DNA from 2 places in the Streptomyces sp. NPDC091292 genome. Region 2 is predicted to be linked to the other one. Evidence: predicted binding sites of a transcription regulator. Region 2 holds the regulator's gene; the other holds the start of a gene.
The links. The regulator HspR, encoded in region 2, represses chaperone genes until heat shock. The targets are predictions, from matches to a motif close to TTGAGNNNNNNNNNCTCAA.
Positions count from the first base shown of each region.

Region 1 (6,625 bases), on a different contig from region 2:
GGCCGGACCATCACTTCCTGATCAACCCGTACGGGCTCCTCTTCGAGGAGATCACCGCGTCCAATCTGGTCAAGATCGACCTCGACGGGAAGGCGGTGGAGCCGAGCCCGTATCCGGTGAATCCGGCGGGGTTCGTGATCCACAGCGCCATCCACCGCGCGCGGGAGGACGCCCAGTGCGTGCTGCACACGCACACCAAGGCCGGGTGCGCGGTCGCCGCGCAGGAGGGCGGGCTGCTGCCGCTCAACCAGATGTCGATGGAGTTCTACGACCGCGTCGGCTACCACGACTACGAGGGGGTCGCCCTCAACCTGGACGAGCAGAAGCGGCTGGTCGCGGACATCGGGGGGCATCCGGCGCTGATCCTGCGCAACCACGGGCTGCTGACGGTCGGGGAGAGCGCGGCGCAGGCGTTCCTGCGGATGTACTACCTGGAGAAGGCCTGCGAAATCCAGGTCACGGCACAGGCGGGCGGCAGCGCACTGGTGATCCCTCCGGCCGAGATCTGCGACTACACGGCCCGCCAGCTCACGGGCGAAGCGGAAACGGACCTGGAGGACGCGGACGCCTACGACCTGGCGTGGTCGGCGATGCTCCGCCTCTTGGACCGGGTGGCTCCGGACTACCGGTCCTGACGAGTACGGGGGGCCGGTGACCGGCATTCGGCGGCCCCTGACCGGCCACCGCGAACTTCGCCTGCGGCGGGCTGGGGGGTGTGGAGGGGGTCGCGGATTCCGCCGGACACGCGCCGTCGTGGCGGTGCGCGGTTGCGGCGGGGAGTGTTTCGCCGGGGGCGGGGGAGGTCTGGGGCTGGCGGCAGTGAGGTCGGCGGCCCTTGACCGCCTGCGGCGAGCAGTGTCTGCGGTGGGGTGTGGAGGGGGTTGCGGGTTCCGCCGGTTACGGGCCGCTGTGGCGGTGCGCGGTTGCGGCGGGGAGTGTTTCGCCGGGGGCGGGGGAGGTCTGGGGCTGGCGGCAGTGAGGTCGGCGGTCCCTGACCGCCTGCGGCGAGCAGTGCCTGTGGCGGTGGGCTGGGGGGTGTGGAGGGGGGCGCGGATTCCGCCGGACACGCGCCGTCGTGGCGTAGCGCCGTTGCGGCGGGAAGTTTCGCCTGCGGCGAGCACCGGCTGTGGCGGCTGGCGGCGGGCTCGGATTTCGCCGGACGCGCACCGTCGTGGCGATGCGCCGTTGCGGCGGGAAGTGTTCCGCCGGAAATGGGCGACCCCTGACCGGCCGCGCGAACTCAGCCTGCGGCGGGCTGGGGGGGGAGGGGGTCGCGGATTCCGCCAGACACGCGCCGCTGTGGCGTAGCGCCGTTGCGGCGAGAAGTGTTCTGCGGAGACGGGAGGGGGGCTGGGGCAGGCGGCAGCGAGGTCGGCGGCCCCTGACCGCCCGCGGCGAGCACTGCCTGTGGCGGTGGGCTGTGGGGGTGTGGAGAGGGTTGTGGATTTCGCCGGTCATGCACCGTCGTGGCGACGCGCCGTTGCGGCAGGGAGTGTTCGGCTGGAGGCGGGAGGAGGTCTGGGGCAGGCACAGCAAGGTCGGCGGCCCCCTGACCGCCTGCGGCGAGCATCGGCTGTGGCGGCTGGGTGTGGAGGGGGTTGTGGATTTCGCCGGTCATGCACCGTTGTGGCGATGCGCCGTTGTGGCGGGGAGTGTTCTGCCGGAGGGGGAGGAGGTCTGGGGCAGGCGGCAGTGCGGCCCCTGACCGGCTGCGGCGAGCACTGCCTGCGGCGGCGGGCTGCCGGGCGGAGGGGGTCGCGGCACCGCTGTGGCGATGCGCCGTTCTGGCGGGGAGTGTTCCGTCGGCGGGGAGCGCTCGCTGCCGCTGCCCCGAATCTCCGGTGGAGTACTTCCCGGCGCAACGGTGCTTCGCCACGACGGTGCGTGTCCGGCGGAAGTCCGCGACCCCCTCCGCATCCCGCCGCCACCCGCCCCAGACCTCCGTCCGCCCGGCGGCGGGCCGTGGCCTCCCGCCTCCGACGGCTGGTGGCGGGTCCGGCACCCCTCCCCCTGCCAGGTGGCGCCGCGCCGCAGGCGCATTTCTTCCCGCCGCAGCGGTGCTCCGCCACGGCGGTCAGTGTTCGGCGGAATGGGGGACGGCCTTGGGCTTGTTCCCGTGACAGAGCAGGCAGGTCGTGGGGGGTGCCCGGTCTGCCGCCGGGGGCTATCGCTGTGGGCGAACAAGGGGCCGGGAACATTCGCGGGGCGTTCTGCATTGAGTCGGTATAGCTCAACTTGATTGCCGAAGGGGAGATCATGGCTGCTGAGTCCACTCCGCTCGCCCTGCCCGTGCTGCCGCTCGATGACGAGGTCGTGCTGCCCGGAATGGTGGTTCCGCTCGACCTCAACGACACCGATGTACGCGCCGCGGTGGAGGCTGCCCAGGCCGCCGCCCTTTCGGCGCCCGGCAAGCCGCGGGTGCTGCTCGTCCCCCGTATCGATGGGACGTACGCGGGCACCGGCGTGATCGGCACCGTGGAGCAGGTGGGCCGGCTCGCCGACGGCGACCCGGGCGCCCTGATCCGGGGCCGTGGCCGCGTGCGGATCGGTGCCGGTACGACCGGACCGGGTGCCGCCCTCTGGGTGGAGGGCACCCCGGTCGACGAAACGGTGCCCGAGCCGCTGCCCGGTGCCGTCACCGAACTGATGAAGGAGTACAAGGCCCTCGCGACGAGCTGGCTGCGCAAGCGCGGCGCCTGGCAGGTCGTGGACCGCGTCCAGGCGATCGAGGACGTGTCGCAGCTCGCCGACAATTCCGGTTACTCACCGTTCCTGTCCCTCGCCCAGAAGGTCACCCTGCTGGAGACCGCCGACCCGGTGGCCCGGCTGAAGCTCGCCACCGATCAGCTCCGCGAACACCTCGCCGAGCAGGACGTCGCCGAGTCCATCGCCAAGGACGTCCAGGAGGGCGTCGACAAGCAACAGCGCGAATTCCTGCTGCGCCGCCAGCTCGAAGCCGTCCGCAAGGAGCTTCGGGAGCTGAACGGCGAGAAGGGTGACGAGGACGAGTCCGACGATTACTGGACCCGTGTCGAGGCCGCCGACCTTCCCGAGAACGTCCGTGAGGCCGCGCTCAAGGAGGTCGAGAAGCTGGAGCGCGCGAGCGACCAGTCGCCCGAGGGCTCCTGGATCCGCACCTGGCTCGACACCGTCCTCGAACTGCCGTGGCAGGAGAGGACCGAGGACCGCTACGACATCCAGGGCGCCCGTGCCGTGCTCGACGCCGAGCACGCGGGCCTGGACGATGTGAAGGAACGGATCACCGAGTACCTGGCGGTGCGCAAGCGGCGCGCCGAGCGGGGCCTCGGAGTCGTCGGCGGACGGCGCGGCGGCGCGGTGCTCGCGCTGGTCGGCCCGCCCGGCGTCGGCAAGACCTCGCTGGGCGAGTCCGTGGCGCACGCCATGGGCCGCAAGTTCGTCCGCGTCGCGCTCGGCGGTGTCCGGGACGAGGCGGAGATCCGCGGCCACCGGCGTACGTACGTCGGCGCGCTGCCCGGCCGGATCGTCCGCGCGATCAAGGAGGCCGGGTCCATGAACCCGGTGGTCCTGCTGGACGAGATCGACAAGGTCGGCTCCGACTTCCGCGGCGACCCCGCCGCTGCCCTGCTCGAAGTCCTCGACCCCGCGCAGAACCACACCTTCCGCGACCACTACCTGGAGGTCGAACTCGACCTGTCCGACGTCGTCTTCCTGGCGACGGCGAACGTCCTGGAAGCCATCCCGGAGGCCCTGCTCGACCGTATGGAGCTGGTCCGCCTCGACGGCTACACCGAGGACGAGAAGGTCGTCATCGCCCGGGACCACCTGCTGCCGCGCCAACTGGAGCGGGCCGGTCTGGAGAAGGACGAGGTCACCCTCGCCGAGAGCGCGCTGCGCAAGCTCGCGGGCGAGTACACCCGGGAAGCGGGCGTACGGAACCTGGAGCGGGGCATCGCCCGGCTGCTGCGCAAGATCGCGGCCCAGCACGAACTGGGCGAGCGGGACCTGCCGTACACCGTCACGGACGACGATCTGCGCGGGCTGATCGGCCGGCCGCACCATGTGCCGGAGGCCGCGCAGGACCCCGCCGAGCGGCGCACCGCCGTCCCCGGTGTCGCCACCGGGCTCGCGGTCACCGGCGCGGGCGGAGACGTCCTCTATGTGGAGGCGTCCCTCGCCGACCCGGAGACCGGCGCGGCCGGACTGACCCTGACCGGTCAGCTGGGCGACGTGATGAAGGAGTCGGCGCAGATCGCGCTGAGCTTCCTCCGCTCGCACGGCGCCGAACTGGAGCTGCCGGTCGGCGATCTGAAGGACCGGGGAGCGCACATCCACTTCCCGGCGGGCGCGGTCCCCAAGGACGGGCCGAGCGCGGGCATCACCATGACGACCGCCCTCGCCTCGCTGCTGAGCGGACGCCTGGTCCGTACGGATGTGGCGATGACCGGTGAGGTCTCGCTGACCGGACGGGTGCTGCCGATCGGTGGTCTGAAGCAGAAGCTGCTCGCCGCCCACCGGGCCGGGATCACGACGGTCGTGATCCCGAAGCGGAACGAGGCCGACCTGGACGACGTACCGGCCGAGGTCCTGGACAAGCTGGCCGTCCACCCCGTGACGGACGTCCGGCAGGTCCTGGACATCGCCCTCGCCCCGGCGACGAACGGCGCGGGACTTCCGGTCGCGGCGTGACGGACGCGGACGGGAGATGAGGAAGGGCCCGGCACCCCTCGTGGGTGCCGGGCCTTCCGCGTGGAGGAGTGCCCGCGGCGGTGGGGTCAGCCGTTGGCCAGTGCCTGGACGCGGTCCAGGGCGCCGTTGAACTTGTTGTGGTCGCCGACCGTCGGGCCCGACGAGGTGTACTGCCACATCGTGTAGAAGCCCCAGCCGGCCGGGAGGGCGCCCGGGTCGGCGGCGTACCGGGCCACCCACAGCGGGTTGGTCGCGCCGAACGCCGACGAGTTGCCGGTGCACTGCGTCCACCAGCTCGTCGCCGTGTAGATGACGGCGTCACGGCCGGTGCGGGCGCGGTACTGGTTCGTGAAGTCGCGGATCCAGTTCACCATCGCGCTCTGCGAGAGGCCGTAGCACGCGGCGCCGTACGGATTCCACTCTATGTCCAGCGCGCCCGGCAGGGTCTTGCCGTCGCGCGACCAGCCGCCGCCGTGGTCCACGAAGTAGTTGGCCTGCGTTGCGCCACTCGTGGTGTCGGGGGTGGCGAAGTGGTACGCGCCACGGATCATGCCGATGTTGTACGAGCCGTTGTACTGCTGCGCGAAGTAGGGGTTCGTGTAGTACGTCCCCTCGCTGGCCTTCGTATAGGCCCACTTGACTCCGCTGTTCCACAACGTCGACCAGGCGACGTTGCCCTGATGGCTGCTCACGTCCACGCCCTCGGTCTGGACGGCGCGGGTGTCACGGGGAAGGCCACCCTGGCCGTCGTGTTCGACGACGCCCATGCCCAGGTGGGCCGAGCCGCGCGGCGGATATGCGGGGGGAGCGGTCGCGTCGCTGTCGGCGGCCTGCGCGGCCGAGGGGAGGGTCAACAGCAGGCTGAGCGCCGCGAGAAGGATGCCGATGACGGACAGTCGGGAGCGATTGGCGGTTAAGGATCTGTGCACGGGCATATCGTGCCTCCGATGGCCTGATGTGGCTGGGTGGGGGATCAGGTGCGAGGAGTGCGGGGGCCGGGACGGCCGTGTGCGGTGACGGTGCGCGGTGTGGGCGCGCCCGACCAAGTGCCACCTTGTCGGTTGCATGTCACTGATACTGAAGCTACGCACGTAAAAGGGCGGGTGGGAAGAGGGTTCGGTGGCTGCCGTTGGTCTACTCCTGCGAAATACTGGCGGAGCTGCGGCGATGGCCGCGTATGAAAGAAACTTTCAGAGGTGGGAAACCGGGTCATGGCTGCTGACGTGCACGAGGGCGGGAACGGAGAGCGGCGGGCCGCCGAAATCAACGCGTCGGGAAATGGTGTGGACCACGAATTCCTCGCCCTTGAACGCGAGCTGACGGTCCTTCTGCGGAGGGCTCGGGCCTCCTCGGGGGAGATCGCCCGCGAAGTCCATCCGGACCTGGAACCGGCCGCTTACGGACTGTTGGTCCGGCTGGAGGAGCACGGGCGGCAGCGGGCCACCGAACTCGCCGCGTACATCGGGGTCGGCAAGGCCACGATGAGTCGGCAGTTGCGGGCGCTCGAAGATCTCGGGCTGGTCGCCCGTGAGCCTGATCCGGCGGATGGGCGTGCCTATCTGATCCACCTTACGGAGGAGGGGCGTACGCGGTTCCGGGCGGTGCGGGATGCTCGGCGGGCGCGGTATGTCCGCCAATTGGCGGACTGGGATCGGGGGGAGGTGGCGGAGTTGGCGCGGCTTCTCCACCATCTGAATGCGCGGTCCGCCACATAAGTGTTTTTTCGAGGGCCGGGTAGAGAGTGGGGGCTGGGGTGGTTGGCGGTGTGCGGGTCCGCCGTGGCTGGGTGCGCAGTTCCCCGCGCCCCTTAAAGGCGCCCCTGCGGGGCGCCCCCCTACAGACCCGCCCCCGTACATTCCGCCCCCTACAGCTCTGCGTACACCGCCGCCGCGTCGTCGTGCGGCTTGCTGTGGCCCAAGGCTGCCCGCCCCTCCCTTGAGCGTTCCAGGTCTCTGAC
Region 1 covers NZ_JBIVUQ010000003.1:545,582-552,206, forward strand. The annotation lists gene ACIQNU_RS13795 (class II aldolase/adducin family protein) at 1-635, shown strand, start outside; gene lon (endopeptidase La) at 2,257-4,668, shown strand; gene ACIQNU_RS13805 (lysozyme) at 4,755-5,603, opposite strand; gene ACIQNU_RS13810 (MarR family winged helix-turn-helix transcriptional regulator) at 5,880-6,383, shown strand; gene ACIQNU_RS13815 (protein phosphatase 2C domain-containing protein) at 6,533-6,625, opposite strand, start outside.
Region 1: the regulator HspR is predicted to act here: its motif matches at 2,216-2,234, upstream of lon (endopeptidase La).

Region 2 (6,625 bases):
AGGACCGTCAGATCGCCCTGGAGCTGCGCCATCCCGGCCTGGTCGACTATCTCGCCTCGGTGTTCGACCAGTTCTGGCGCCGGGCGACCCCGCTCACCGAGGCAACGCCCTCCGAATCGGCGCCGGACGGCATCACCCGGGTCCAGCGCACCATCGCCAAACTCCTGGTCGAGGGCCATGTCGACGAGGCCATCGCCCGGCGTCTCGGGATGAACGTCCGTACGTGCCGTGCCCATATCGCCAAGCTGGCAGCCGCGCTGGGCAGCGGCAGCCGCGCTCAACTCGGCTATCTGATCGCCCAGTCGGGAATTCTGGAACAGGAGCGGTGACCTCCACGTGACTGCTGAGCCCCACACTCATGGAGTCGAGGAGTTGTGCGAAGCGGGAAACCGCCTCTACGCACGCGCGTTGCGGGAGGGCCGGGTACCGGAGGAGGACTCCGTACTGGCGCCCTGTCTGGTCGACAACGGCCTGCTGCACGCCGACCTCAAGGACCCGCGGTGGCTGCGGCCGACCCCTCCGGCCGTCGCCCTGCACCACATGCTGCGCACCATCGAGGACGACATCGCCCGGCAGCGGCGCCGTGAGGAACGGCTCGCGGAGGCGTTCCAGCCGCTCCTCGCGCTCAGCAGCCGGTACGGCTTATTGCCGGAGACCCCCGTCATCACCGTGCTGCGCGGCCTCGAACGGATCGACAGCGCCATCGAACAGGCCGCGTTCGAGGTCACCGACGAGATGCTGACCGTGCAGCCCGGCGGGAAACGGCCGGCGCCCGTCCTGGCCACCGCCCTGCCCCGGGAGCAGAAGATGCTGTCGCGCGGCGGCCGGATGCGCACCCTGTACCAGCACACCTCGCGCCACTCGCCCACTGTCCTCGCGCACTACGAGGAGCTGAAGGGCGATGTCGAGGTCCGCACCCTCAACGAGGTCACCGAGCGGCTGCTCGTCTTCGACCGGCAGATCGCCTTCATCCCGGCCAGCGCCGACAACTCGGTGGCCCTGGAGGTCCGGCACCCGGCGCTCGTCAACTTCTTCGTGACGACGTTCGAGCGGCTCTGGCACATGGCGACACCGATGTGGCCGCGCGCCGCCCAGGAGACGTCCCCCGACGGCATCACGACCCGCCAGAGGGCCATCGCGGGGCTGCTCGTAGAAGGGCTCACGGACGAGAAGATCGCGGTCCGCCTCGGGATGAACGTCCGTACGGTACGGGTCCACATCGCCAAACTCGCGACCCTCCTCGGCAGCGGCAGCCGCGCCCAACTCGGTTATCTGATCGGGCAGTCGGGAATGCTGGAGCGGAACTGAGCCCGCCGCCGCCCGCGCCACCAGCGCCCTTACGGCCCGTTCATCCCCCTGTGCGCCCCTTGTCCCGCCTCCGGTCCGGACAGTGCAACAACATGACGGTGGTGCGGGGTGCGTCCGCGACGCAAGATGAACGCGGGGCGAGCCCGGGGGGGATGCTGTATCGCTCCGGAGTGCCCCCGGTCGGCCAATCCCCCTGGCCGGCCGGGGCCTCAGAGCCCACGCGCCGGTTCCTCCTCAACCGGCCGTGGGCACCGATCTGCAGGGCGCCGGCCGATCTGTGGGGCGCTGTTCGTGGGGCTCTATTCAGTGGGCCGCTTGGGCCGCCACACCACGAGCGCGCTGGTCTGCTGCACTTCCTGGTACGGCACGAGATCGCGGCGGTACGACGCGTGCACCGCCGCCTCCCGCTGGCGCATCGTCGCCGCGGCGCCGTCCACGGCCGACTGGAGTTCGGCGACCCGGGCCTGGAGCGCGGCCACCTGGTTCTCCAGTTCGATGATGCGCTTGATACCGGCGAGGTTGATGCCCTCGGCCTGCGACAACTGCTGCACCTGGCGGAGCAGTTCGATGTCGCGGGCCGAGTACCGCCGGCCCCGGCCCGCGGTGCGGTCCGGGGAGACGAGTCCGAGACGGTCGTACTGACGCAGGGTCTGCGGGTGGAGTCCGCTGAGCTGGGCGGCCACCGAGATCACGTACACCGGCGTCTCGTCGGTCAGTTCATACGCCCTGCCGACAAAAGAGTTCTGCCTTCGACGGCCGTCCATGCGTCATGCTCCCTTCGCGGCCTGGAACAGCTCCGCCCGCGGGTCCTCGCCCGCGGTCGCCTCGCGATACGCCTCCAGTGCGTCCCGCGCCGTGCCGGTGACGTCCCTGGGGACCGTCACCTCGACCGTGACCAGCAGATCGCCCCGGGTGCCGTCCTTGCGGACCGCGCCCTTGCCGCGGGCCCGCATGGTGCGGCCGTTGGGTGTGCCCGGCGGCAGCTTCAGCGTCACCGGGGGGCCGCCGAGCGTGGGCACCTTCACCTCGCCGCCGAGCGCCGCCTCCGTGAAGGAGACGGGCACCGTGACGGTGAGGTTGTCGCCCTTGCGGCCGAACACCGGGTGCGCCCCGACGTGCACCACCACGTACAGATCGCCGGCCGGGCCGCCGCGCTCGCCCGGTGCGCCCTTGCCGCGCAGCCGGATCCGCTGCCCGTCCGCGACGCCCGCGGGGATACGGACCTGCATGGTGCGGGACGACTTGGCGCGCCCCGAGCCCTTGCAGACCTCACAGGGGGTCTCGGCGATCAGACCGCGGCCCTTGCAGTCGACGCACGGGTCGGTGAGCGAGAAGCCGCCACCGCCGCCGCGCGACACCTGTCCCGTACCGACACACGTCGGGCACACGCGCGGGGTGCCGTTCTTGTCGCCGGTACCCGAACACGCCTTGCAGGGCTGCTGCGACGACATCCGCAGCGGCACCGTGGCCCCGTCGACGGCCTCCGTGAAGCTCAGCGACACCTCGGACTCGATGTCCTGGCCGCGCCGGGGCTGCGTACGCGTGCCCGCGCCCGCGCCGCCCCGGTTGAACAGGCCGCCGAAGACGTCGCCCAGGCCGCCGCCGAAGCCGCCGGCGCCTGCCGTGCCGCCCTGCGGCTGCCCGGCGCCGCCGAAGAGGTCGCCCAGGTCGAAGTTGAACGAGCCGCCGCCCGCACCGGGACCGCCGGGGCGGTACCCGCCGTTCCCGAAGAGGGTGCGGGCCTCGTCGTACTCCTTGCGCTTCTTGGGGTCGCCCAGGATGTCGTTCGCCTCGGAGATCTCCTTGAAGCGGTCCTCGGCCCTGGTGTTGCCCTTGTTGGCGTCCGGGTGGAACTCGCGGGCGAGCTTCCGGTACGCCTTCTTGATCTCGGCCTCGGTGGCGTCCTTGGGGACGCCGAGAACCTTGTAGTAGTCCTTCTCGATGAAGTCCTTGGTACTCATCCCCGACGTCCCTCCTCTCCGCTCCGTGAGACGTCAGCCCTCGTCCGGGCCACCGTTCTCCTTGTCCTTGGCCTCGGCGGGCTCCGTGCCCGCCCCGGCGTTCTCCGAGGTCTCGGACTTGACCGTCTGCGCGCCCGGCTGCGGCTCGGCGACGGCCACGCGCGCGGGACGGATGGTCCGCTCGCCGATCCGATACCCCGGTTGCAGAATCGCGACGCACGTCGTTTCGGTGACGTCCGGCGCATAGCTGTGCATCAGGGCCTCGTGGATCGTCGGGTCGAAGGGCTCGCCCTCCTTGCCGAACTGCTGAAGGCCCATCTTCGCGGCGACCGTCTCCACGGATTCGGCCACCGACTTGAAGCCGCCGACCAGCTCGCCGTGTTCCCGCGCGCGCCCGACGTCGTCGAGCACGGGCAGAAGCTCGGTGAGGAGGTTCGCGATGGCGATCTCCTTGACCGCGATCCGGTCCCGCTCCACGCGGCGCCGGTAGTTCTGGTACTCGGCCTGGAGCCGCTGGAGGTCCGCCGTGCGCTCACCGAGCGCCGTACGCACCTGGTCCAGCTGGGCCGTCAGGCCGGCCGTCTGTGCTGCTGCTGCGTCTCCCGTCCGGGGCGCCGGACCCTCCTGTGCGGAGGGCCCGGCGGACTCGGCGGCGTCGTCAGGGGTGGTGGCGCCGGAGGAGACGTCGGCGGGCTCATGCTGCTCGTCGAAGCCCGGGGTCTCCTCCGTCACGCGGCACCGTCCTTACGGTCACGGTCCTCGTCCACGATCTCGGCGTCGACCACGTCGTCGTCGGCCTTCGCCTGTCCGGCGCCCGCACCCGCGCCCGGGGCACCCTCGGCGCCACCCTGCGCGGCCTGGGCGTCGGCGTACATCGCCTGACCCAGCTTCTGCGAGACGGCGGCGACCTTCTCCGTCGCCGTACGGATCTCGGTCGTGTCCTCGCCCTTGAGCTTTTCCTTCAGCTCGGTGATCGCGGTCTCGACCTCGGTCTTGATCTCGCCGGGGACCTTGTCCTCGTTGTCCTTGAGGAACTTCTCCGTCTGGTAGACGAGCTGCTCGCCCTGGTTGCGGGTCTCGGCGGCCTCGCGGCGGGCGTGGTCCTCCTCCGCGTACTTCTCGGCCTCTTCGCGCATCCGGTTGACCTCGTCCTTCGGCAGCGAGGAGCCGCCGGTGACGGTCATCTTCTGCTCCTTGCCCGTGCCGAGGTCCTTCGCGGTCACGTGCATGATGCCGTTGGCGTCGATGTCGAAGGCGACCTCGATCTGCGGGACCCCGCGCGGGGCCGGCGGCAGACCGGTCAGCTCGAACATCCCGAGCTTCTTGTTGTACGCGGCGATCTCGCGCTCGCCTTGGTACACCTGGATCTGCACCGACGGCTGGTTGTCCTCGGCCGTGGTGAAGATCTCGGAGCGCTTCGTCGGAATCGTGGTGTTCCGCTCGATGAGCTTGGTCATGATGCCGCCCTTGGTCTCGATACCGAGGGACAGCGGGGTCACGTCGAGGAGCAGGACGTCCTTGACCTCACCCTTGAGGACACCGGCCTGGAGGGCGGCGCCGATGGCGACGACCTCGTCCGGGTTGACGCCCTTGTTGGCGTCCTTGCCGCCGGTCAGCTCGCGCACCAGCTCGGCGACGGCGGGCATACGCGTGGAGCCGCCGACCAGGACCACGTGGTCGATCTCGGAGAGGCCGATGCCCGCGTCCTTGATGACGTTGTGGAACGGCGTCTTGCAGCGCTCCAGGAGGTCCGCGGTGAGCTGCTGGAACTGGGCGCGCGTGAGCTTCTCGTCCAGGTGCAGCGGGCCCTCGGCGGACGCCGTGATGTAGGGCAGGTTGATCGTGGTCTCGGTGGACGAGGACAGCTCGATCTTGGCCTTCTCGGCGGCCTCGCGCAGGCGCTGGAGCGCCATCTTGTCCTTGCCGAGGTCCACGCCGTGGCCGTTGGCGAACTGCTTGACCAGGTAGTCGACGACGCGCTGGTCCCAGTCGTCACCACCGAGGTGGTTGTCGCCGTTGGTGGCCTTCACCTCGACGACGCCGTCGCCGATCTCCAGGAGCGAGACGTCGAAGGTGCCGCCACCGAGGTCGAAGACGAGGATCGTCTGGTCGTCCTTGTCGAGGCCGTACGCCAGGGCGGCGGCCGTCGGCTCGTTGACGATGCGCAGTACGTTCAGGCCCGCGATCTCGCCGGCCTCCTTGGTGGCCTGGCGCTCCGAGTCGTTGAAGTACGCCGGGACGGTGATGACCGCGTCCGCGACCTTCTCGCCCAGGTACGCCTCGGCGTCGCGCTTCAGCTTCTGGAGGATGAACGCGGAGATCTGCTGCGGGTTGAAGCCCTTGTCGTCGATGTCCACCTTCCAGTCGGTGCCCATGTGGCGCTTGACCGACCGGATGGTCCTGTCGACGTTGGTGACCGCCTGACGCTTCGCGACCTCGCCGACGAGCACCTCACCGTTCTTCGCGAAGGCGACGACGGACGGCGTGGTCCTGGCGCCTTCGGCGTTGGTGATGACGGTGGGCTCGCCGCCCTCCAGAACGCTCACGACGGAGTTAGTCGTGCCCAGGTCGATGCCGACCGCACGTGCCATTTCGATTCTCCCAGCTGACTTGAGTGCAACAGGCTCAAGGATGCACTACGTCTTCCCCCGGGTCAATAGAGCTGAGTCATGGGGACTCAACTTTTATCCCCCGCTTATGGCAATGCCCACGTCACATGGCCCCTGAGCTGGGCGCTTCCTCCGTCGTACCGCCGCCCGGGTGACGGTCCCGCCAGATCCAGAAGACCGCGCACGACACCAGCACCCAGACCGCCAGCACCAGGAACGGGAACGCGTGCTGGTGTCCCCGGAAGTACACCGCCGTGTGCTGCGCGTTGACCGAGGCGCCCGGCGGGAGCCAGCGGCCGACCGTGCCGAGCAGTGAAGGCAGCAACGGCCAGGAAACGGCTCCGCCCGACGAAGGGTTCCCGATGATCACCAGCAGCCCCCAGGTGGGGAGCATCGCCCAGCGGCCGAAGAGGGTGGTGAACATCGTGCAGACCATGGCGGACGTGAACATCGTCAGCGCCAGAATGGCCCAGGACTCGGCGAACGGCAGGGACAGCGCGCCGAGCCCCCAGTCCACGATCGCCGCGATGGAGAAGGCGCCGAGCAAGGAGTACGCGAGGGTGAAGCCGACGCGCTCCAGGGGTCGCAGTTCCTTCGCGTTGACATTGAGCTGAATCGCGCCGACGAAACCGATGATCACGGCCGCGAGCGAGATGTAGAAGATCGCCAACCCGCGCGGGTCGCCCTTCTGGAGCGGCTTGATGTCGGCGACGGTGACCGCCACGCCCGTCGCCGCGCCGACCGGCG
Region 2 covers NZ_JBIVUQ010000004.1:467,797-474,421, forward strand. The annotation lists gene ACIQNU_RS16355 (helix-turn-helix transcriptional regulator) at 1-329, shown strand, start outside; gene ACIQNU_RS16360 (LuxR C-terminal-related transcriptional regulator) at 337-1,308, shown strand; gene ACIQNU_RS16365 (heat shock protein transcriptional repressor HspR) at 1,608-2,072, opposite strand; gene dnaJ (molecular chaperone DnaJ) at 2,076-3,269, opposite strand; gene grpE (nucleotide exchange factor GrpE) at 3,303-4,001, opposite strand; gene dnaK (molecular chaperone DnaK) at 3,998-5,860, opposite strand; gene ACIQNU_RS16385 (ABC transporter permease) at 5,982-6,625, opposite strand, start outside.